One region of the Sphingomonas sp. AC449 genome, then DNA from elsewhere that is predicted to be linked to it. Evidence: predicted binding sites of a transcription regulator. Region 1 holds the regulator's gene; each other region holds the start of a gene.

Region 1 (7,176 bases):
TGCGCGACCCAGCCAACGGTGCGGGCGAGCGCGAAGAGAACGGTGAACATCGACGTCGGGAAGCCGATCGCCGAGAGGATGACGCCCGAATAGAAATCGACGTTCGGGAACAGCTTCTTCTCGATGAAATACGGATCGTTGAGCGCGAGACGCTCGAGCTCGATCGCGACGTCGAACACCGGATCGGTCACACCCAGCTCGCCGAGCACTTCCTTGACGGTCGTCTGCATGACGGCCGCGCGCGGATCGTAGTTCTTGTAGACGCGGTGACCGAAGCCCATCAGGCGGAACGGATCGTTCTTATCCTTTGCGCGCGCGATGAACTCGGGGATCCGATCGACCGTGCCGATCTCGTGCAGCATGTTGAGTGCGGCTTCGTTCGCGCCGCCATGCGCTGGGCCCCACAGGCAGGCGATGCCCGCCGCGATGCACGCGAACGGATTGGCGCCCGACGACCCGGCCAGACGGACGGTCGAGGTCGACGCGTTCTGCTCGTGATCGGCGTGGAGGATGAAGATGCGGTCCATCGCCTTCTCGACGATCGGGTTCACGACATACTTCTCGGCGGGGACGCCGAACGTCATCTTCAGGAAGTTGCCCGTGTAGCTCAGCGTGTTGTCCGGATAGACGAACGGCTGGCCGACGCTGTACTTGTACGCCATCGCGGCGATCGTCGGCATCTTGGCGATCAGGCGGTGCGACGCTATGACGCGCTGTGCCGGATCATGGATGTCGGTCGAGTCGTGATAGAAGGCCGAGAGCGCGCCGACGACGCCGCACAGGATCGCCATCGGATGCGCATCGCGACGGAAGCCACGGAAGAACTGCGCGAGCTGCTCGTGCACCATCGTGTGGCGCGTGATCGTGTTCGAGAAGGTCGCGAGCTCGTCCTCGCTCGGCAGCTCGCCGTTCAGAAGCAGATAGGCGACTTCCATGAAGTTCGACTGCTCGGCGAGCTCGCCGATCGTGTAGCCGCGGTGCAGCAGCGTGCCCGCGTCACCGTCGATATAGGTCAGCTTTGACTGGCACGATGCCGTCGAAGTGAAACCCGGATCATAGGTGAAATTGTCCGTCTGTGCGTACAGCTTGCGGATATCGATGACGTCGGGGCCGACGGTACCCGACATGACCGGGTAATCGAATTCCTTGCCATCGACCTTGAGGTTTGCGGTCTCGCTCATGCTTGTATCCTTCCTCGAAATCTTATCAGCTTGCCATCCGGTCGGCGATCCGACCGAGGCTCTCGTCGCGCCCGAGCAGGTCGAGCACGTCGAATATTCCCGGTGACGTCTTGCGTCCCGTCAGCGCGGCGCGGAGTGGTTGCGCGACCTGGCCAAGCTTGAGGCCCCGCGCTTCGGCCACGCGCCGTACCGCGCCTTCGAGGGCCTCCGTATCCCACTGGTCGAGCGCGTCAAGTTCAGCATGGGCGTTCCCCAAAATCGCACTCGCCTCACCTTGCAAAAGGCTCGCCGCGGCGTCGTCCATCGCTAATGGACGCTGGCTGAAGAGGAAATTCGACCCCTCGGCCAGTTCGTTCAGGTTGGCGGCACGCGGCTTCAGGACGGGCATCGCACGCGTGAGCAGGCCCAGTCCGCCGGTCGGCAGGTCATGGCCGAGACGATCCGCCGCGAGCTGCGCGAGCCGTGCGTTGTCGGCCTCGCGGATATAATGCCCGTTGAGGTTTTCGAGCTTCTTGAGATCGAAGCGCGACGGTGACTTGCCGACGCCGCCGAGGTCGAACCAGTCGACGGCCTGATCGCGGCTGATGATCTCCGCGTCGCCATGCCCCCAGCCGAGCCGGAGAAGGTAATTGTCGAACGCCTCGGGAAGGATGCCCATCTCGTCGCGATACGCCTCGATCCCGACCGCGCCGTGGCGCTTCGACAGCTTGGCGCCGTCGGACCCATGGATCAGCGGGATGTGCGCGTAGATCGGATCGGGCCAGCCGCCCTCGATTACGTCCATCGCGCGGTAGATCGGCAATTGGCGGAACGCGTTGTTGAGGTGATCGTCGCCGCGGATCACGTGCGTCACGCCCATGTCGTGATCGTCGACCACGACCGCGAGCATGTAGGTCGGCGTACCGTCGGAGCGGAGCAGGACGAGGTCGTCGATCTCCTCGTTGCGGACGGTGACCGCGCCCTGGACCCGGTCCTCGATCGTGACCGCGCCCTCCTGCGGTGCGCGCAGGCGGACGACATGCGGCAGGTCGGGCGCCTCGTTCGCCGGGCGATCGCGCCACGGGCTGCGGATGCGGAGCGGCTTCTTGGCCGCCTGCGCCTCGGCGCGCATCGCCGCGATCTCGTCGTTGGTCATGTAGCAACGATAGGCGTGCCCCGCCTCGACCATCTGGTGCGCGACCTGCGCGTGACGGTCGGCGCGGGCGAACTGCATGATCGCATCGCCGTCCCAGTCGAGCCCGAGCCAGCGCATTCCGTCCAGAATGGCGTCGATTGCCGGCTGGGTCGAGCGGACCCGGTCGGTATCCTCGATCCGGAGCAGGAACTTGCCGCCATTCGCCTTTGCGAACAGCCAGTTGAACAGCGCGGTGCGCGCGCCGCCAAGATGCAGGAACCCCGTCGGCGACGGAGCGAAACGGGTAACCACGGGTGCGGCCGAACCGACGGCATCCGTATCAGATATTGCGCCCAACCGCGGGTGCTCCCAGACTGTAGAAACGATGGAGAAACGATGGCCATGACAGCCGTCGCCGCCCCTAGCATGCGTCCGTGGCGGCGACAAATGGGCGTGCCGCAATGGGCGGTGGCGGCAGGCATCGCGGTCGAGCGCTGGCTGGAGGCGGAGCGCGATCAGCTCGCCTTGTGGCTGCCGGTGATGACGGGGGGCGGGATCGCGTTGTGGTTCGCGCTGCCCGGTCCGGCGGCGTGGCGCGTCGCGTTGCTGATGCTGGCGGCGATATCGCTGGCGGGACTGGCGATTGGGCAGGGCGGGCGCGCGGCGCGCGCGCTCGCGATCGGGGCGCTGGCCGCGGGGCTCGGCCTCGGGCTGACCTGGCTGAGATCGGACAGCGTCGCGCGACCCGTGCTTGGCGGCCCGGCCTTCGCCACGTTCCGGGCGCGGGTCGAATCGATCGAGCCGCTGGTCGACCGCGAACTCGTGCGTCTGACGCTGCTGCCCGACGGTGCGGGCGCGGATGGCCAAGGGCGGCCGGTGGCATTGCCCTACCGGATCCGCGTCAACCTCGCCGAGCACGACATGCCGACGCCGCTCGGGCGTGGTGCGATCATCGGTCTGCGCGCGCGGCTGATGCCGCCCGCGTTGCCGGCCGTTCCGGGCGCCTACGACTTTGCCCGCGTCGCGTGGTTCGCGGAGATCGGCGCGACCGGCAGGGGGTTCGCGCCGGTCCGGGTGATCGTGCCGAGCGGTCGCGGGGCGGGGATACGCGTGACGCTGTCGCAGCATATCGAATCGCGGCTGACGGGGAGTGCGGGGGGGATCGCCGCGGCGCTGGCGACGGGCGATGTCGGGGCGATCAGCGACGCGGATTCGCAGGCGATGCGCCGTGCCGGGCTGGCGCATCTCCTGTCGGTCAGCGGACTGCACATCACCGCGGCGGTCGCGGCGACGATGCTCGTGGTGATGCGGTTGCTCGCGTTGTTCCCTTGGCTGGCGCGCCACGTCCGGCTGCCGCTGATCGCGGCGATGGCGGGGGCCGCCGCTGCGATCGGCTATACGTTGCTGACGGGCAGCCAGGTGCCGACGATCCGTTCCTGCGTTGCCGCGCTGCTCGTGCTCGCGGCGCTGGCGATGGGGCGCGAGGCGATGACGTTGCGGCTGGTCGCGGCGGGGGCGATGTGCGTGATGCTGGTGCGCCCGGACTCTGCCGCGGGGCCAAGCTTCCAGTTGTCGTTCGCCGCGATCACGGCGATCATCGCGCTCCACGAACATCCTGCGATCCGGGAATTCTTCGGTGCGCACGAAGAGGGGCGTCTGGCGCGGGTCGCCCGCGGGCTCGGATCGCTGCTGCTGACCGGGCTGGTCGTCGAGATCGCGCTGATGCCGATCGCCGTCTATCACTTCCACAAGGCGGGCGTTTACGGCGCGTTCGCCAACATCGTCGCGATCCCGCTGACGACGTTCGTGATCATGCCGCTGGAGGCGCTGGCGCTCCTGCTCGACGGGGTCGGGGTTGGCGGGATCGTCTGGCCCCTCGTTCAGCTGCCGCTTGACGCACTGCTCTGGCTGGCACGCCGGGTTGCCGCGGCACCCGGCGCGGTCCGATCGCTGCCTGCGATGCCCGACGCGGCGTTCGCGGCGATGGTGACCGGCGGGCTGTGGATCGCGGTCTGGCGGACGCGCTGGCGGCGGCTGGGTGCGATCCCGCTCGCGATCGGCGCGATCTGGGCGCTGACGACGCCGCCGCCCGATATCCTGGTAACCGGCGACGGGCGGCACGTCGCGGTGCGGACGGCGGCGGGGCTGGCGCTGCTGCGCGACCGGGCGGGGGCGTATGTGCGCGATACGCTGGCGGAAAATGGCGGGGTCGACGGCGAGCCGTTGCTGCTGGCGGATCAGCCCGATGCGCGGTGCAGCCGCGACCTGTGCATGACGGATGTCGTGGCAGACGGGCGACGCTGGCGCGTGCTGGCGACGCGCAGCATGTATCGCGTGCCGATCGCCGACCTCGTCGCCGCGTGTCGCGCGGCGGATATCGTCGTCAGCGAACGGGGGCTGCCAAGGAAGTGCGAGCCGCGGTGGCTGAGGCTTGACCGGTCGACGCTGCAACATACCGGCGGTGTCGCGCTGACGTTGCGGACTGGGCGGGTGGCGACGGTCCTCGAACCCGGTGATCGGCATCCCTGGCGTATGCCCCCGACGCTCGAACGATCCGCGGGGCGGTTCGGTCACGAGGCCGGGCGTCGGGTCCGGTCCTGGTCGTAAGCGGAGCGCACTGACGCGCGGGATGGCAACGCGCTCGCGTTACTACTGGCGAGATTTTCTGGCGGGTGGACCGTTGGCCGTAATGGCTTTGCTGTATCGTGCGGGCTGGATCAGTTCCGGCTCCCGCATCGAGCCTGGGCCCTCGCCGACAGGTTTGCCGATCCGGGACGTACGGGACGACGCTCTTGGCCCTGGATCCTGACTTTCGTCAGGATGACGGGGGTAAGTCAGATCCGGAGTTGGAGTGAGGCGCTCTTCTTTCCCGGTCCTGACGTCTGTCGATAAGGGCAGGAGGGAGTCGACCGCTTCGTCATCTACCTTCCTGGGGACCCCATAGTCAGTCGTAACGCCGCAGGATGCCCGACAGCTTGCCCTGCACACGGACCTGCGCGGGGGCGTAGCGTTGCGGATCATAGGAGCGGTTGGCGGGGTCGAGCCGGACCATCGCGCCTTCGCGGCGGAAATATTTGAGCGTCGCCTCGCTGTCCTCGATCAGTGCAACGACGATCTCGCCGTCGCGGGCGGTCTCGGTGCGGCGGATCAGCGCATAGTCGCCATCGAGAATTCCCGCATCGACCATCGAATCGCCGGACACCTCGAGCGCATAATGCTCGCCCGAGCCAAGCAGGGCGGCGGGGACGGCCAGCATCGAGCTGCCTTCGAACGCCTCGATCGGCACGCCTGCGGCGATCCGCCCGTGCAGCGGAATCTCGACGACGTCGTTCGCGGCGACCGGGATATGCGCCGGGCGCACGCTGGGCGACGGCTCGGCGTTTGCCGGAGCGGCCGGGGGCGTGGCCTTGGCAGCAGCCGATTTCGTCGCGGGCATGTCCGGGCGCTCGGGCATCCGCAGGATTTCGAGCGCGCGCGCGCGGTTCGGCAGGCGGCGGATGAAATTGCGCTCCTCGAGCGCGCTGATCAGGCGGTGGACGCCCGATTTGGATTTCAGGTCGAGCGCGTCCTTCATCTCCTCGAACGAGGGCGAAACGCCCGTCTCTGCGAGGCGATCGTTGATGAAGCAGACAAGCTCGTGCTGCTTGCGCGTGAGCATAGCGGTTCTCCGTCCGGAACAGACGAGGAACTTCTATGGAACACAATGGCCGGCGTCAAGCGATCCGTCAGGCGATGATGAGGATTTCCGCCGAGTCGCCCGCACGCGCTGCGGGCGCGTCGCCGTCGCGGACGATCAGGCAGGTCGACCGCGCGAGCGTGAGCAGCATCGAGCTGTCCTGGATGGTCGAGGCATAGGCGCGACCGTCGCGGAGTTCGGCGCGCATGTAGTCGGTGCGCGACTCGTTCGGCGGCAGATCCTCGCCGAGCAGCGCGTGCGTCGTCTGCGGGAGCGGATCGCGCGCGCCGAGCATGTGCGCGACGACCGGGCGGACGAACAGGATCGCCGTGACGAAGGCGGAAACGGGGTTGCCGGGCAGGCCGAGCAGCATCGTCCGACCGAGCGTCCCCGCCATCATCGGCTTGCCCGGGCGAAGCGCGATCCGCCAGAAGTCGATGCTGCCGCCTGCCGCCTCGATCGCGGGGCGGACAAGATCATGGTCGCCGACCGACGCGCCACCGGTGGTCACGAGCAGGTCGGCGTCGACGCCCGCAAATGCGTCGCGCAGCGTGTCGAGACGGTCGGGCAGGATCCCGAGATCGACGATGTCGACGGGCAGATCGGCGAGCAGCGCCGCCAGCATGATGCCGTTCGATTCGGGCAAAGGGACGGGATCCTCGGTCGAACCGGCGGGGACGAGCTCGTCGCCGGTCGCGGCGACCGCGACGCGCAGGCGCCGCCCGACGGGGAGCGCGCCATGCCCGCCGGTTGCCGCAACGGCGATGCGGGCCGGGCTCAGCCGGTCGCCCTGGGCGATCAGCCGCGTGCCGGTGGCGAAGTCGAGGCCCTTCCGGCGCGTGTTGCGGCCTTCGTACGCGGGGCCTTCGCCATCGAGCGACAGGCGGTCGCCGTCGCGCGCGGCCTCTTCCTGGACGAGCACCGTGTCCGCGCCGGCGGGCATCGCCGCGCCAGTGAAGATGCGCGTCGCCTCGCCCGCGCCGACAATGCCCGCAAAGGAGCGGCCCGCAGCGCTTTCGCCGATCACGCGCCACGGCCCCGGCATGTCGGCAAAGCGGATCGCATAGCCGTCCATCGCCGAAAGGTCGGTCGCGGGCTGGGTCCGGCGCGCGACGATATCCTCCGCCGCCCAGCGCCCGATCGCAGCGCGCAGGGGAACATGCTCGGCAGGAACGCGCGCAGCCATCGCGAAGAGGCGGGCCTGG
Region 2 (7,176 bases), 210 kb from region 1:
TCCCGCTCATGCCCTGGACGATGAAGTCGTAGCCGGCGCGGGGGGCATAGGGGCCGTCCTGCCCGAAGCCGGTGATCGAGCAATAGACGAGCCGTGGGTTGACCGCGGCGAGGCTGGCGTAGTCGAGCCCGTATTTGGCGAGCCCACCGACCTTGAAATTCTCGATGATGACGTCTGCGTCGGCGATCAGGTCGCGGACGAGCGCCTGGCCTTCGGGGGTGGTGAAGTCGGCGACGACCGAGCGCTTCCCCCGGTTGGCGGCGTGGAAATAGGCGGCGTCGCGGGTCCCGTCGGGGTTTTCGATGAACGGCGGGCCCCAGCTGCGCGTGTCGTCGCCGGCGGGGCTCTCGATCTTGACGACGTCGGCGCCGAGATCGGCGAGGACTTGGCCTGCCCAGGGGCCGGCAAGAATGCGGGCGAGCTCGATGACTTTCAGCCCGGCGAGGGGGGTGTCCTTCACCATGCCGAAACGCCCGTCATCCCAGCGAAAGCTGGGATATCCCCGTAGCAGCGGGCGTGCCTGCCGCGGGAGACCCCAGCTTTCGCTGGGGTGACGGGTGTAGGGGACGGTGCGCTGGCCGCTCTCAAAACGCCGCGATACCCGTGATTGCGCGGCCGAGGATCAGCGCGTGGACGTCGTGCGCGCCCTCATACGTGTTGACGGTCTCGAGGTTCATCAGGTGGCGCATCACTTGATACTCCCCCGAAATCCCGTTGCCGCCGTGCATGTCGCGGCTCATCCGCGCGATGTCGAGCGCCTTGCCGACATTGTTGCGCTTGACGATTGAGACCATCTCGGGCGCGAACCGGCCCTCGTCCATCAGCCGCCCGACGCGCAGGGACGCCTGCAGCCCGAGCGCAATCTCGGTCTCCATGTCCGCGAGCTTCTTCTGGAAAAGCTGGCGTCCGGCGAGCGGCGTGCCGAACTGGTTGCGATCGAGGCCATATTGCCGCGCGGCATGGAAACAGAATTCGGCGGCGCCGAGTGCGCCCCACGAAATCCCGTAGCGCGCACGGTTGAGACAGCCAAACGGCCCCTTCAGCCCCTGCACGTCGGGGAGCAGCGCATCCTCGCCGACCTCGACTTCGTCCATCATCACCATGCCGGTGATCGACGCACGGAGCGACAGCTTGCCCTCGATCTTGGGCGTCTCGAGCCCCTTCATACCGCGCTCGAGGATGAAGCCGCGGATGCCGCCACCATGCTCGTCCGACTTCGCCCAGATGACGAACACGTCAGCGATCGGCGAGTTTGAGATCCACGTCTTGGCGCCAGAGATGACATAGCCATTGGCCGTCTTCTTCGCGCGCGTCGTCATGCCGCCGGGATCGGAGCCGGCATCGGGCTCGGTCAGCCCGAAACAGCCGATCCACTCGCCCGTCGCGAGCTTGGGCAGATATTTCTTCTTTTGTTCTTCGGAGCCGAACGCGTTGATCGGATACATGACAAGGCTCGACTGCACCGACATCATCGAGCGATAGCCCGAGTCGATCCGCTCCACCTCGCGCGCGACCAGACCATAGGCCACGTACGACGCGCCGACGCCGCCATATTCTTTGGGGATGGTCGGTCCGAGCAACCCGAGCGCGCCCATCTCGCGGAAAATCGCGGGATCGGTATGCTCGTGCTGGAACGCGTCGATGATCCGCGGCGCGAGCTTGTCGTCGGCATAGGCCTTCGCGCTGTCGCGGATCATCCGCTCGTCCTCGCTCAACTGATCGTCGAGCAGGAACGGATCTGCCCAGTCGAACTTGCCCATCCCGGCCATCGTCATCTCCTTCGTTGACCGCTGACTTCGTGGTTCGGCGGTCGAAAGTCCAGCCCCACGCGGGCGTTTAGACGTCGATCAGTGTGAGCACGGCGATGGTTGCGTGCACTTCCGCGCCGATCACGACGGATGAGTCGATTGCCAGATCGACAACGATATGCCCGCGCAGGCAGAAAGCGGCTTCGGGAAGCGTCGACAGCCAGGATAGAATACCGGGTATGCCATCCTGCGTCGGCGACGCGACGACGATCCTGAGCAGGATCTGGTCCCCCGTAAAGGTCGCACTCGACCAGCACCGGCTCGCGATATCCGTGACGCCGATCGCGTGGCCCGCGGTGGTCGCCTCGCTGCGAAGCGCGCGCGTGAACAGCGTCCCGGCATCGGGGCGGCGGATCTCTTCCATCCTCATGCCTGATGGCCGGCGTGATGACGGTTCAAGAAGCCTTGCAGGCGCGCCATCATCGGCGGGCGCGGCCTGCGACCGCGACGCAGATCCCGGACCAGCCGCGGATCGCGCGCAGCCAGCCGTCCGAACGTGGTGGGCGGCATTCCGGCCACTCTGAGATACTCGTCTATCCTCATCAGCACATCCATCCGCCTGCCCTCCGGTTTTCGACGCGATCCCCACTGGATTCGCTGATGTTCCTTCTTTGTTCTTTTGAGCGCGGCTTGTCTAGGATTTTTCCTATGCTATGGTTGTGCATGCCGAACGCAGATCCCCGGGAAACGTTGGCGGTCCTCGCCGAGGCGCGCGGCGACAGCCTTGCAGCCTTGTCGGCGATGATCGGGCGTAACGCGGCCTATCTGCAGCAGTTCGTGAAGCGCGGGTCGCCACGGCGACTGGCGGAGGGCGATCGCCGGATGCTCGCGCAATATTTCGGCGTGGCCGAGGCCATTCTGGGGGGCGATACCGTCGAGGCGGCGGGGTTCCGCATCGCGCGGCTGGCAGTACGGGCGTCGGCCGGCCCCGGTACCCTCGTCGACGACGAGGTCGTCGTCGGTACCGACGTGATCGATCGCGCACTCGCGCGCCGGCTTGGCTTGCGCGACGGCAAGGCCGCGATCATCCGCGTCAGGGGAAGCTCGATGGAGCCGGGGTTTCGCGACGGCGACCATATCGTCGTCGACACGGCCGACCGCGCACCACGGTCACGCGGGGCTCCCTATGTCGTCAGGATCGGCGATCTCGTGATGGTCAAACGTGTCGCGACATCGCGGGGCACGCTGACGGTGACGAGCGACAATCCGGCGGCGGATGCGGTGCCCGCCGGTGACGTCGTCGTGATCGGCCGTGTCGTCTGGCAGATGCGCGAGCCCGACTAGCGGCGGTCCCGCATCCAGATCACGACCGCCGCGGCGACACCGATCGCAGTCCCGATCAGCAGCCCGGGTGTCGCCTGCCCGATCGCGAATCCGATCGCGGCACCTGCGAGAATACCGAGCGCAATGAGGGCGCCGCCGGCGGCACTGGGACGTTTTTCAGACATAGGCTGTGCCTGCCACGACATCGTGCGCGATACCAGCTTGCTATCGACGTGACGGGGGACTCGGCCGGGGGGCTGGCGGCACGCAACCCGGCGCAGCTGTCCTAATCGATTGATCGCCCGCCAAGTTTCCGAAGCTCCATGATGAAACGTGGCGAAAATGCGTCACGAATGACTGTCGCGCGGACGGAAGCCCGGCTAGGACGCGGTCATGGTGTTCCGCTTCGGGTGGGTCCGGCTCGGCACGGCCACCGCCATCCTTGTCGTACCCGGTTTCACCGCGACGTCCGTTGCGGTCGCGCAGACAGCGGCGTCGGCGCGCGACGCGGTACCGGCCACGGGCACGCCCGCCGGCACCGCACGGGTGCAGGATCCGGCCGGACAGGTTGCGCTCGATCCGAATGCGCCGCTCGACGCGATGCCCGATATCGGCGTGGCGTGGCCCGACCTCGCGGCGTCGCCTGCGGATCCGGTGACGATCGCGACGACCACCGATGCGGTGGCCGAGGCGCGCTATGTGTGGCGACTCGACGGTATCGACGGCATCGACAACACGCTGTTGAAACTGCGCTTCAGGCAATTGTCGACGCTCAACGCCAATGACGGCGAGGTCGCGAATGCCGCGCAGCTCGACCGGCGTGCGCGTGAGGACGCCGATCTGCTCAACAGCCTGCTTCGCGCGGAGGGCTATTACGATGCGCGCGTGTCGACGCGGGTCGAACCCGGCGCCAAGCCGCTGGTGATCGTCTCCGCGGAACCCGGTACGCGCTATGTCTTCAAGGGCGTCACGATCGACGGGCTCGCGGCGGCCGGGGACAAGGCACCGGCACTCGCCAAGGCGTTCGGGGTCAAGGCCGATGACCCGGTCAATTCGGACGCGATCGTGGCCGGCGAGGCGCAACTGACGACGCAGATCGGGCGCGAGGGCTTTCCGTTCGCCAAGGTCGGGGACTCGGCGATCGTGGTCGACCATGCCACCAGGACCGCAACGCTCGACCTGTCGGTGGTTCCCGGCGGTGCCAAGCGGTTCGGCCGGATCGTCGCGTTGCCCGGGAACCGCGTGTTCGACGCCGGTCATGTCCAGGAGATCGCGCGATTCTCGCCCGGCCAGCCCTATGATGCGAACGACCTCGACGACCTGCGTCGCGCGCTCGTGCAGACGAGCCTGGTATCCTCGGTCGAGGTCAGGCCGATCGCCGGCGCGACCGCGGACAGCGTCGATATCGGCGTCAAGCTGGACCCCGCGCCCCCGCATACCATCGCGGGTGAACTGGGCTACGGAACGGGGGAGGGCGCGCGTGCGGAGGTCAGCTGGACGCACCGCAACCTGTTCCCGCCCGAGGGTGCGCTGACGCTGCGCAGCGTGATCGGCACGCAGGAGCAACTCGGGTCGATCGTCTATCGCCGCAACAATTTTCATGCGCGCGACCGCGTGCTGACCGCGCAGGTTTCGGCGGTGCACATCAATCGCGACGCCTTCGACGCGCGCACCTTCACGCTCGCCGGCAGCGTCGAGCGGCAGACGAACATCTTCTTTCAGAAAACCTGGACCTGGTCGCTCGGTGCCGAACTGGTCGCCTCTGACGAGCGCGACGTGATCGTCACGACCGGCGACCCGAGGCGGCGGACCTTCTTCATTGGCGCGCTCCCGACCAGCTTGAACTATGACGGGTCCAACGACCTGCTCAATCCGACGCGCGGGTTCCGGCTTGGTGGCCGGCTCAGTCCGGAGGCATCGTTCCAGGGCTCGGTGTTCGGCTATGCCCGGACGCAGGTCGATGCCAGCGTGTACCATACGGTGCGGGACGGGATCGTCATCGCCGGGCGCACGCGCCTCGGGACGATCGTGGGGGCACCGCGCGATGAGGTGGCGCCGTCGCGGCGCTTCTACGCGGGCGGCGGCGCATCGGTCCGCGGCTATGGCTATCAGTCGATCGGCCCACGCGACCCCAACAACGACCCGATCGGAGGCCGCAGCCTGACCGAATTCTCGATCGAGGCACGCGTCAAGGCGTTCGGCAATTTCGGCGTCGTGCCGTTCCTCGACGCCGGCAACATTTACACCTCGCCGCTGCCCAAATTCACCGGCCTGCAATATGGCACCGGGATCGGCGTGCGCTATTATTCGAACTTCGGACCGATCAGGCTCGATGTCGGGACGCCGATCAATCCGCAGCCTGGTGACAGCCGGATAGCCGTCTACGTGTCGCTCGGGCAGGCATTCTGATGGACGCGCAGGACCAGGCGGAAACGCCCGCCGTGGCGGAGCCGCGCACGCGCGGCATCCGCTGGTGGCGGTGGCTGGTCGGGGCGATCATCGCGCTGCTCGCGATCGTCGCGACCGCTTTGCTCGTCGTCGATACGGATATCGGGCATCGCTATGTCGCGAACCGGATCGGCGACATCCGGACCGCGAACGGCCTGCGGTTCACCGTCGGCCGGATCGACGGCTCGCTCTATTCGAACACGCGGCTGGTCGACCTCCGCGTCTACGATCTCGACGGGCTGGTGTTCGAGGCGCCGCGTGTCGCGCTCGACTGGTCCCCGTTCCGCTGGTTCTCCAACACGCTTGATATCGATCGTCTGGCGATCGATCGGGCGGCGCTGCTGCACACGCCGCGAACGCGCCCGTCGCGCACGCACACACCGATCCTGCCCGATTTCGATATCCGCATCGCCCGGCTTTCGGTGGGGCAGCTGACCCTCGCGCATGGCGTGCTCGGCACCCGGCGCGTCGCGCGGCTCGATGGGCGCGCCGACATCCGGTCCGGGCGCGCGCTGGTCGACCTCGCGGCACGCGTTGCCGGGAGCGATCGGGTGAAGTTGCGGATCGACGCGGAACCCGCGCGCGATCGCTTCGACATCGACGTATCGGCGCAGGGGGCCGCCAATGGTGTCCTCGCGCGCATGGTAGGCGTCCGGCGCAGCGTCGTCCTCGACGTCACCGGCGACGGCAGCTGGGCACGCTGGACCGGACGCGCCAGGGGTCGGGCGGGTGGTACCGATGTCATCGACCTCGCGCTCGAGCAGACTCGCGGTCGCTATGGCTTGTCGGGTACGCTTGCGCCGTCCGCGATACTGACCGGGCGGCTCCAGCGCCTGACCGCGCCGCGAATTCGCGTGAATGGTGCGGCCACCTTCGAACGGCGGCGGATCGATGGACAGCTTTCGGTGCGGTCGCGCGCGCTGGCGATCGACACGACGGGCATTGTCGATCTCGGCGCGAATGCGTTCCGCGACGTGCGGATCAAGGCGCGGCTGCTACAGCCATCGGCGCTGATCGGAACGATGAGTGGCCGTGCGATCGAAGTCCGGACGATCCTCGACGGTCCGTTCGCGACCGCCAGCTTCGATTATCGGATCGACGCCGAGCGTATCGCCTTCGACAAGACCGGGTTCGAGCGCGCGCGCGCGGCGGGCAAGGGGCGGTTGTCCGCCGCGCCCGTGATCGTCCCGATCCGCTTTACCGCGGCGCGCGTGACGGGGGTCGGCGATGTCGCCGGCGGCATCCTGCGCAACCTGTCGGTCGATGGACGCTTCCGGATCACCCCCGCGCTGCTCACCGGCGATGACCTCGTGCTGCGATCGGACAAGCTCAACGGACGGATCAACCTGCAACTCGACCTGCGTACCGGACGGTTCGAGGTCGGGGTGAACGGAACGCTCGGGCGCTATCTGATCCCGGGGCTCGGCATCGTCGACGTCAAGTCCGACCTGCGCGTGGTGCCCGGCCCCAATGGCAGGGGCACGCGCGTCGTCGGACAGGGTTCGGCGCAGATGATACGCCTCGACAACGCCTTTTTCCGGAGCCTGGCGGGGGGTCTCCCGCGGCTTACCGCGAAGCTCGAGCGGACAGCCGACGGCATCCTCCACTTCACCGATCTCGTTCTCGTTGCCCCGCAGATCCAGCTTCGCGGCAACGG
Region 3 (7,176 bases), on a different contig from region 1:
TGATACCGAGACAACACTGCCGGTCGTTCCGATTGGAAATGCGAAGGCCGTCAGCTTTAAGCTGATGATGGATGCCCTTTCAGGACTTTCTAATTTGCAACTCGATCCGGAGGGTAAAGGGTTTAGCGAGCGTGCGTCCTTTCGGGACATGGCCGCGTTTAACTTTCTTCCACAGCATATAGTCGCCAATCCATATACGATGTTCTTCAAAGCTGACTCATCTAACCATCGAGAAAAGCTTCGAAACGTTTTACCGCTTGCTCTTGGCATTCTAACAAATGACGACTTGATGCGGATGCATAGCTTACACCTACTACAGGAGCAGCTGCGAAAGCTGGAGTCAGAGTTGCGAGTTCGGCGAAATGGACTGCATAATTGGCAGTCCAACGCTGTTGGCGCCTTTTATCTTGCGCAGGAACTCAATCTTCTTCCCGCCGGTGGTGTACCTGAGGATCTACGGACGCTCATCATATTGCTTCAGAGCGTCGTTGATGCTGGCGGCACGACCGTCGCTGCGTCGGGGCGGGTGTCGGTTTCGGTCCAGCGGCTGGAAGACATTCGAAAGCGCGAACAGGCGTTCGATGTCGAGATCGCGGCTAATAAGCGTAGGATGCGACGCCTGAAGAGCTTGCGCCGCTCAGTATCGGATTATGACGATGTCCTACAGGATCAACAGAACCGGGTCGCAGGAGCCGGGTGGCTGAAAAGCACCGTCATGGCGGACAAATGCGTGCTTTGTGGTTCAGACACCGATGAAGCGCGGATTGCGCTCGAAGCGCTTGATGGACCGATTTCGGAACTGTCGGATCTCACTGCGGGCACGGCGTCGACCGCCCCCATGGTCGATCACGAAATTCTTGGCATCGAACGTGGCTTGATTGCATCGGAGCGCGCTATTCTGGAATTGCGACGGACCCGCAAAGAGTTCGAAACCGTTGTGGATCGCGAGCAGGGCCGAAGCCAGAGTCTTGAGAATGTCTATCGCTTTATAGGTCGAACCGAGCAGGCATTGACAATGCTTGGTGACGTCGAAGGGGACGACGGGCTGCAGGTTCAGGCGAACGTGCTGCAGAATCAGATCCGCGATCTACAAAGACTGCTCAACGTCGGGGAACGCAAGAACCGGGAAGAGGCCAAGGCCAAGCAAATATCTGATTATATTGTACGCTTCGTCGAAGCCCTTGAGGTTTCCGGAGCTGAAGGAAGGCCCATTCTTGACCACCGTGAGCTAAATCTAAAGTTCGAGCGAGATGGTGCCAATAAGCCAGATTACCTATGGGAGATCGGCAGTGGCGAAAACTGGATGGCCTACCATCTGGCCACGCTTCTTGCGGTCCAAGGGGTATGCCTCCTTCGGAAAACTAATAATCCCGTTCCGTCTTTTCTTGTAATTGACCAGCCGAGTCAGGTGTATTTCCCAAGCGATACTTTTGATGCGCTTGTTACTGATCCTAACGGAATACCAGCACTCAAAAGTCCGCGAGGCCGTAAGCCGTTGGACGACCTTCAAAGCACGCGACAAATATTTTCAGCGCTCGCCCGAGCGCAGGAGAAATTCGATAATCAACTGCAGATCATCGTTCTAGACCATGCTGATCACCATGCTTGGGGCGACCAAGATAATGTTTTTGAAGCGGAAAACTGGCGCGGCCTCAATGATTCACTGATCCCCAACGCGTGGTTGCCAGGGCTACAGTAGCAGCCAGACACAGCGCCTGCAGACGCCGCAGCGCCCCCTCGTCGTTCAGCCCTTCCGGCCACTGTGTTCCTGAAAAGCCCATCGCATTCGATCCGTCTCGTCTCAGCTGGCTGTTGAATTCAGGAATGCACGAATGATTACCCGTAGGACATAGCAAGAACATAAAACGGCCAGTGCGTCGCTAGACATACGGGTAGCGATGATGTTGGTGGACAGCACCGATGCCGATCCGCCCCGAACATGTCTTCCTGTACCCGATCGATTGGCCGCAGCTATCGCATCTGGTCCGCTTCGTGCGGGCAGGCGGACGCTGCGAACATTGCGGGCGCCCGCATGGGCAACGGGTCTTCCACCTGGGCGACGGACGCTGGTGGGACAGGAGCCGGTCGTATTGGCGTAACGGCGACGGCCGACGTGTTCGCCGACCGACCGAGAACATCCTCGATTCAGGTAAATGGACACCGGTGGTGCTGGCCTGCGCACATCTCAATCACGACCCTAGCGACAGCGCGCTTCACCAGTTGGCCGCGCTCTGCCAGCGCTGCCACATGATTTACGATGGTCCTGAGCATCGCCGTCGACGTTGGATGAACGCGCATTACCGGCGTGCGCTCGGCGATCTGTTCTACGGCCCATATCCGATGCGGGGGGCGGACTGGATCACCCCGACACCCATCAGCATGCTCGATGACAGCCGATCGCTATACGCGAACGTCCGGTAGCTCGGAGCACCGGAAACGCTGTGCCGGATGCGTCCGGGCAAAAAAAGGGGCCGCCAAAAGCAACCCGGGAAGTTTTAGGAGAGGATGCCTGAAAGGCGTCACCTTGGTATCCGCCAGGCAGGGCAATGGCGAATGCAAATCTGTCTAATCTGGATTGCATTTCATGCACTTGGCAGAAGGTTGTGGCCAAATTCATTCCCTGCCGAGCTCGACGACAGGGTTACTGACGAAGGTACGACTGCGCGGGAAACGGGCCGGATTCCGCACGCCGATCACCATGTCCAACGGCCGTCGTTTGCATATTCGCAAGGGCGTTAGCCCAGCTCCGCAGCCCATAGCAAAACGTGCTTCGCAGCGTCAGTAGCTGGAACCTTATCCACATGAGTCTCGAGTCTGACGCTTGACCAAACGGTTCTAGTAACGGAACATAAAGGGAACAGGTAGAGTCTAGACATCATGATCACCGCCCTCGAGTCCCTGCCGACAACCATCGCCCACCTGCGGACAATCGCAACGCCGGTTGTGGATCACCGCATCATGCCGTTCGGCATCCCTGCGCTCGACGATCGCCTCGCGAGCAGAGGCCTTCGCGCCGGCGCACTGCACGAGGTCGCCGCACAAAGTTGTTCGATGGTCGACGATGCCGCAGCAACGCTGTTCCTCGCAGGCATCGCCGCACGAGAAGCGGCGCATACAGGCGGACCGGTGCTGTGGGTGAGCTGTCGCAACGATCTCTATGCGCCGGGCTTGGAGCAGGCGGGGCTATCGCCTGCCGACCTGATCCATGCACAACCCCGTGACGATGCAGCCTTGCTGGCCGTCGTCGAAGACGCGGTGCGCGATGGAACGCCGTCGGCGGTGATCGCCGAGGTTAGCCGGATGTCGATGGTGGCGACCCGGCGCCTGCAACTGGTCGCGGCCGACGCCGACATTCCCGTTCTCATCCTGCGACGCAGACGTAATCGCGACCAGGATCCGCTCGCCGAGCCGTCTGCGGCCTGGACGCGCTGGCGGATCGCCAGTGCGTCATCCGAGCGCCTCGGTGTTGCCGGCGTCGGCCGATCGCGGTGGCAGGTCGAGGTCGCACGGCAGCGTGGCGGCGAAGCATTTTCGATGATTTTGGAGGGCTGCGATGAGACGGGTTGTCTCGCTGTTCCTGCCGCACTTGGCCATCGAGCGGCTGAGACGGCTGGACCGGCACGCTACGCGGCGGCCTGAGCGGCCAGCCCTTCAGCTTCCCGTCGACGACGATCCCGGTGCGTGTTCGGTACCGCGGGGCGGCGGGTGGCGGCCGGGTGCGCGGTGGGCTCGTACCGACATGCCAACCAGGCAGGATGTGGAAGGTGAGATCGCAGCGCTGCCCGCGCATGCGAAACCACCCATGCGTGAACTTGGCCGACGATCGGAGGCGGCGAACCATCCGTTTCATGGGTTTGCGCAAGCCGACAGTCACGACAGGGTCGCGGCGACCGTAGCTGCGTTCCACCGGGCGCCGCTCGCGCTGGTCGGCAAGGTTGGCCGGCGCGAAGAGGTGGTAGCTGCCTGCGATGGCGCGGCCGCATTGGGGATCACGATCGGCATGGCCGCGACCCATGCGCGTGCGCTGGTGTCCGATCTCGACATCCGACCGTCCGAGACAGAAGCGGATGCTGCGTTGCTGGACCGGCTCGCACTGCGCGCGGTGCGCCGCTGGTCGCCGATCGCAGCTGCCACGCCGCCCGATGGGCTGTGGCTCGACCTGACCGGCTGCGCGCATCTCCATGGCGGCGAAGAGCGGTTCTGTCGGCGTCTGCGCGCCTTTTGCCAACGTGCCGGGTTCACGGCACGCGTAGCAGTCGCCGACACACCGGGCGCGGCCCACGCCGTTGCCCGGTTCGGATCGGCCGACATCGCGATCGTGCCCACAGGGCGGACGGTCGACGCGCTCAGCGGCCTACCGGTCGCGGCCTTGCGCCTAGCAGGCACCGCGCTTGTCGCCGCCCGCAAGTTCGGCTTCGAACGCGTCGCCGATCTCCTGCCTGTCGCACGCGGGCCTATGGCACGCCGGCTAGGCCTGGCGGCGATCACGCGGCTCGATCAAGCCCTCGGCGCGGTCGCCGAACCGATCACGCCGCGCACCGACGAGGTCATGCCGGTCGTCGAGCGCCGGCTGCTCGAACCGATCGTCACCGCAGACGCGATCGCGCAGGTGATGCAGGATCTGCTCGGCGACATGGCCGAGCTGCTCCGCGCGAAGGGGCTTGGCGTATGCGCCGTATTTCCTGACCGTCTACGCGATCGTCCGCGAAGCCCGTCGCCGGGGCATCCTGTGCCAGGGCCGCGGCTCGGCCGCCAACAGCTGCGTCTGCTTCGTGCTCGGCGTCACCTCGATCGACCCGATCAAGCACGAGCTGCTGTTCGAACGGTTCGTATCGGGCGAGCGCCGCGAGCCTCCCGATATCGACGTCGATTTCGAGCATGAACGCCGCGAAGAGATCATCCAGTGGATCTACGAAACCTATGGCCGCAACCACTCGGCATTGACCGCGGTCGTCACACGCTACCGGGCGCGCGGCGCCGTGCGCGACGTCGGCAAGGCGCTCGGCTTGCCCGAGGATCTGACCTCGTCATTGGCAGGGCAAGTGTGGGGCTGGTCGGCCGAAGGCGTCGGCGAAAAGCAGGTCAACGAATTGAACCTCGACATCGGCGATCGTCGCCTGCGCCTCACGCTCGAACTGGCCCGCAAGCTGATCGGCGTACCGCGCCATATGAGCCAGCATCCAGGTGGCTTCGTCCTTACCCATGACCGTCTCGACGATCTGGTCCCGATCGAACCCGCGGCGATGGAAGATCGGCAGATCATCGAATGGGACAAGGACGACATCGATGCGCTGAAGTTCATGAAGGTCGACGTGCTGGGTCTCGGCATGCTTGGCTGCATGAACCGCGCCTTCAACATGCTTGAGGCGGACAAGGGGCTGCGGGTCGGTTTGGCCGATCTGCAGGACGACGATCCCGACGTCTATGCGATGATCTCGAAGGCCGACACGCTCGGCACCTTCCAGATCGAAAGCCGCGCGCAGATGAGCATGCTGCCGCGGATGAAACCGCGGCGCTTCTACGACCTCGTCATTCAGGTGGCGATCGTGCGACCGGGACCGATCCAGGGCGACATGGTCCACCCGTATCTGCGCCGGCGCGAAGGGCTGGAGAAGCCGGAATACCCACGGCCCGAGCTGCGCGCGGTGCTGGAAAAGACGCTCGGGGTGCCCCTGTTCCAGGAACAGGCGATGAAGGTCGCGATCGTCGGTGCCGGGTTCACGCCAGCCGAAGCCGATCAGCTGCGCCGCGCTATGGCGACGTTCAAGTTCACAGGCGGTGTCAGCCATTTCAGCGAAAAGCTCATCGGGGGCATGGTCGAACGCGGCTATCCGCGTGAATTTGCCGAGCGCACCTTCCGTCAGCTCGAGGGCTTTGGCTCTTACGGCTTCCCCGAGAGTCACGCCGCGTCGTTCGCCAAGATCTCCTACGCCTCGTCGTGGATGAAGCATCATCACCCGGACGTGTTCTGCGCGAGCCTGATGAACGCGCAGCCGATGGGGTTCTACGCACCCGCCCAGATCGTGCGCGATGCGCGCGAACATGGCGTCGTGGTTCGCCCCCCTTGCGTGAACGCAAGCCGTTGGGACTGCACGCTGGAGCCGTATGGCGGGCGGTACCTCGCCGTACGGCTGGGGCTTCGGCAGATCCGCGGGCTGTCCAACGCAGATGGCGCGAAGATCGTCGGTGCGCGCGAGCTGACCGCGTTCGAGAGCGTCGAAGACGTATGGCGGCGATCGGGCGTGCAGCGCGCGGCGATCGAGAAGCTCGCCGACGGCGATGCCTTTCACAGCTTCGGTGCCGATCGTCGGCAGGGCTTGTGGAAGGTGAGGGGGCTCGGCGAAGCGCCGTTGCCGCTGTTCGCCGCGGCCGACCGCGCCGACCAGGCCGTCAGCGCGGAAGGGATTGAGCCTGATGTCGAACTACGGCCACTGACCGACGGTCGTGAGGTGATTGAGGACTACCGCGCGCTGCAACTCTCGCTGCGCGCGCATCCGCTGACCTTCGTCCGCGATGAGCTGGCCAGGCGTGGCGTAACCAAATGCGCGGACCTGGCCACCATCCGCGATGGACGCCATGTCGAGGTCGCCGGCATCATTCTCGTTCGCCAGAAGCCGGGGTCTGCCAAAGGCGTTCTGTTCATCACGATCGAAGACGAGACCGGGATCGCCAACGGCATCCTGTGGCCCGATCGGTTCGAGCGCCAACGCCGTACCGTCATGTCCGCGTCGATGATCGGCATGAAGGGCAGGGTGCAGAAGGAGGGCGAGGTCATCCACGTCATCTGCGACCGGATCATCGATCATGGGGATTTGCTGCACCGGGTCGGCGAGATGTCGTTCCTGCACCGGACCGGCCGCGGTGATGGCGCAAAACATGCCGGCTCCCCCGACCGCGGCGACAAGGGCTGGAACCCGAACCCGCGTAACTCTTACTGGCCGCCCCATGCGGACGGCATGGACCCGGAAGCTGTCGTGAAGTTCAAATCTCACGACTTTCATTGATGGCCAAGCTCGTCCGCCATCAACGCGTTGTCATCGCGCTATCGGTGCATATATTGCGGGGCGGCGTTGCGCGCTGCTCGGACGCGCGCGTCGATGTCGTCGAGATCCGGTTGGCGCTCCGCTGCCTCCTGCCGCACTGCCCGGAACGCTGGCCGCTCGAACTTTATTGGGA

The links. The regulator LexA, encoded in region 1, represses DNA repair genes until DNA is damaged. The targets are predictions, from matches to a motif close to GTTCCNCNCTTGTTCT.
Region 2: a site for LexA is predicted at 2,411-2,426, ahead of AC0CH3_RS04555 (S24 family peptidase). Genes of this name have one in related genera too.
Region 3: a site for LexA is predicted at 2,844-2,859, ahead of AC0CH3_RS03450 (ImuA family protein). Genes of this name have one in related genera too.

Annotation. Positions count from the first base shown of each region.
Region 1 covers NZ_CEEDCZ010000002.1:415,967-423,142, forward strand. The annotation lists gene AC0CH3_RS05525 (citrate synthase) at 1-1,181, opposite strand, end outside; gene gltX (glutamate--tRNA ligase) at 1,207-2,652, opposite strand; gene AC0CH3_RS05535 (ComEC/Rec2 family competence protein) at 2,692-4,902, shown strand; gene lexA (transcriptional repressor LexA) at 5,240-5,953, opposite strand; gene AC0CH3_RS05545 (molybdopterin molybdotransferase MoeA) at 6,021-7,176, opposite strand, start outside.
Region 2 covers NZ_CEEDCZ010000002.1:202,187-209,362, forward strand. The annotation lists gene AC0CH3_RS04535 (CaiB/BaiF CoA transferase family protein) at 1-463, opposite strand, end outside; gene AC0CH3_RS04540 (acyl-CoA dehydrogenase) at 585-1,769, opposite strand; gene AC0CH3_RS04545 (hypothetical protein) at 1,837-2,178, opposite strand; gene AC0CH3_RS04550 (hypothetical protein) at 2,175-2,363, opposite strand; gene AC0CH3_RS04555 (S24 family peptidase) at 2,472-3,092, shown strand; gene AC0CH3_RS04560 (DUF2207 domain-containing protein) at 3,089-3,256, opposite strand; gene AC0CH3_RS04565 (autotransporter assembly complex protein TamA) at 3,465-5,480, shown strand; gene AC0CH3_RS04570 (translocation/assembly module TamB domain-containing protein) at 5,480-7,176, shown strand, end outside.
Region 3 covers NZ_CEEDCZ010000001.1:679,749-686,924, forward strand. The annotation lists gene AC0CH3_RS03440 (DUF3732 domain-containing protein) at 1-1,699, shown strand, start outside; gene AC0CH3_RS03445 (hypothetical protein) at 1,921-2,421, shown strand; gene AC0CH3_RS03450 (ImuA family protein) at 2,878-3,639, shown strand; partial or broken gene AC0CH3_RS03455 (Y-family DNA polymerase) at 3,803-4,273, shown strand; partial or broken gene AC0CH3_RS03460 (error-prone DNA polymerase) at 4,662-7,004, shown strand; gene AC0CH3_RS03465 (hypothetical protein) at 7,004-7,176, shown strand, end outside.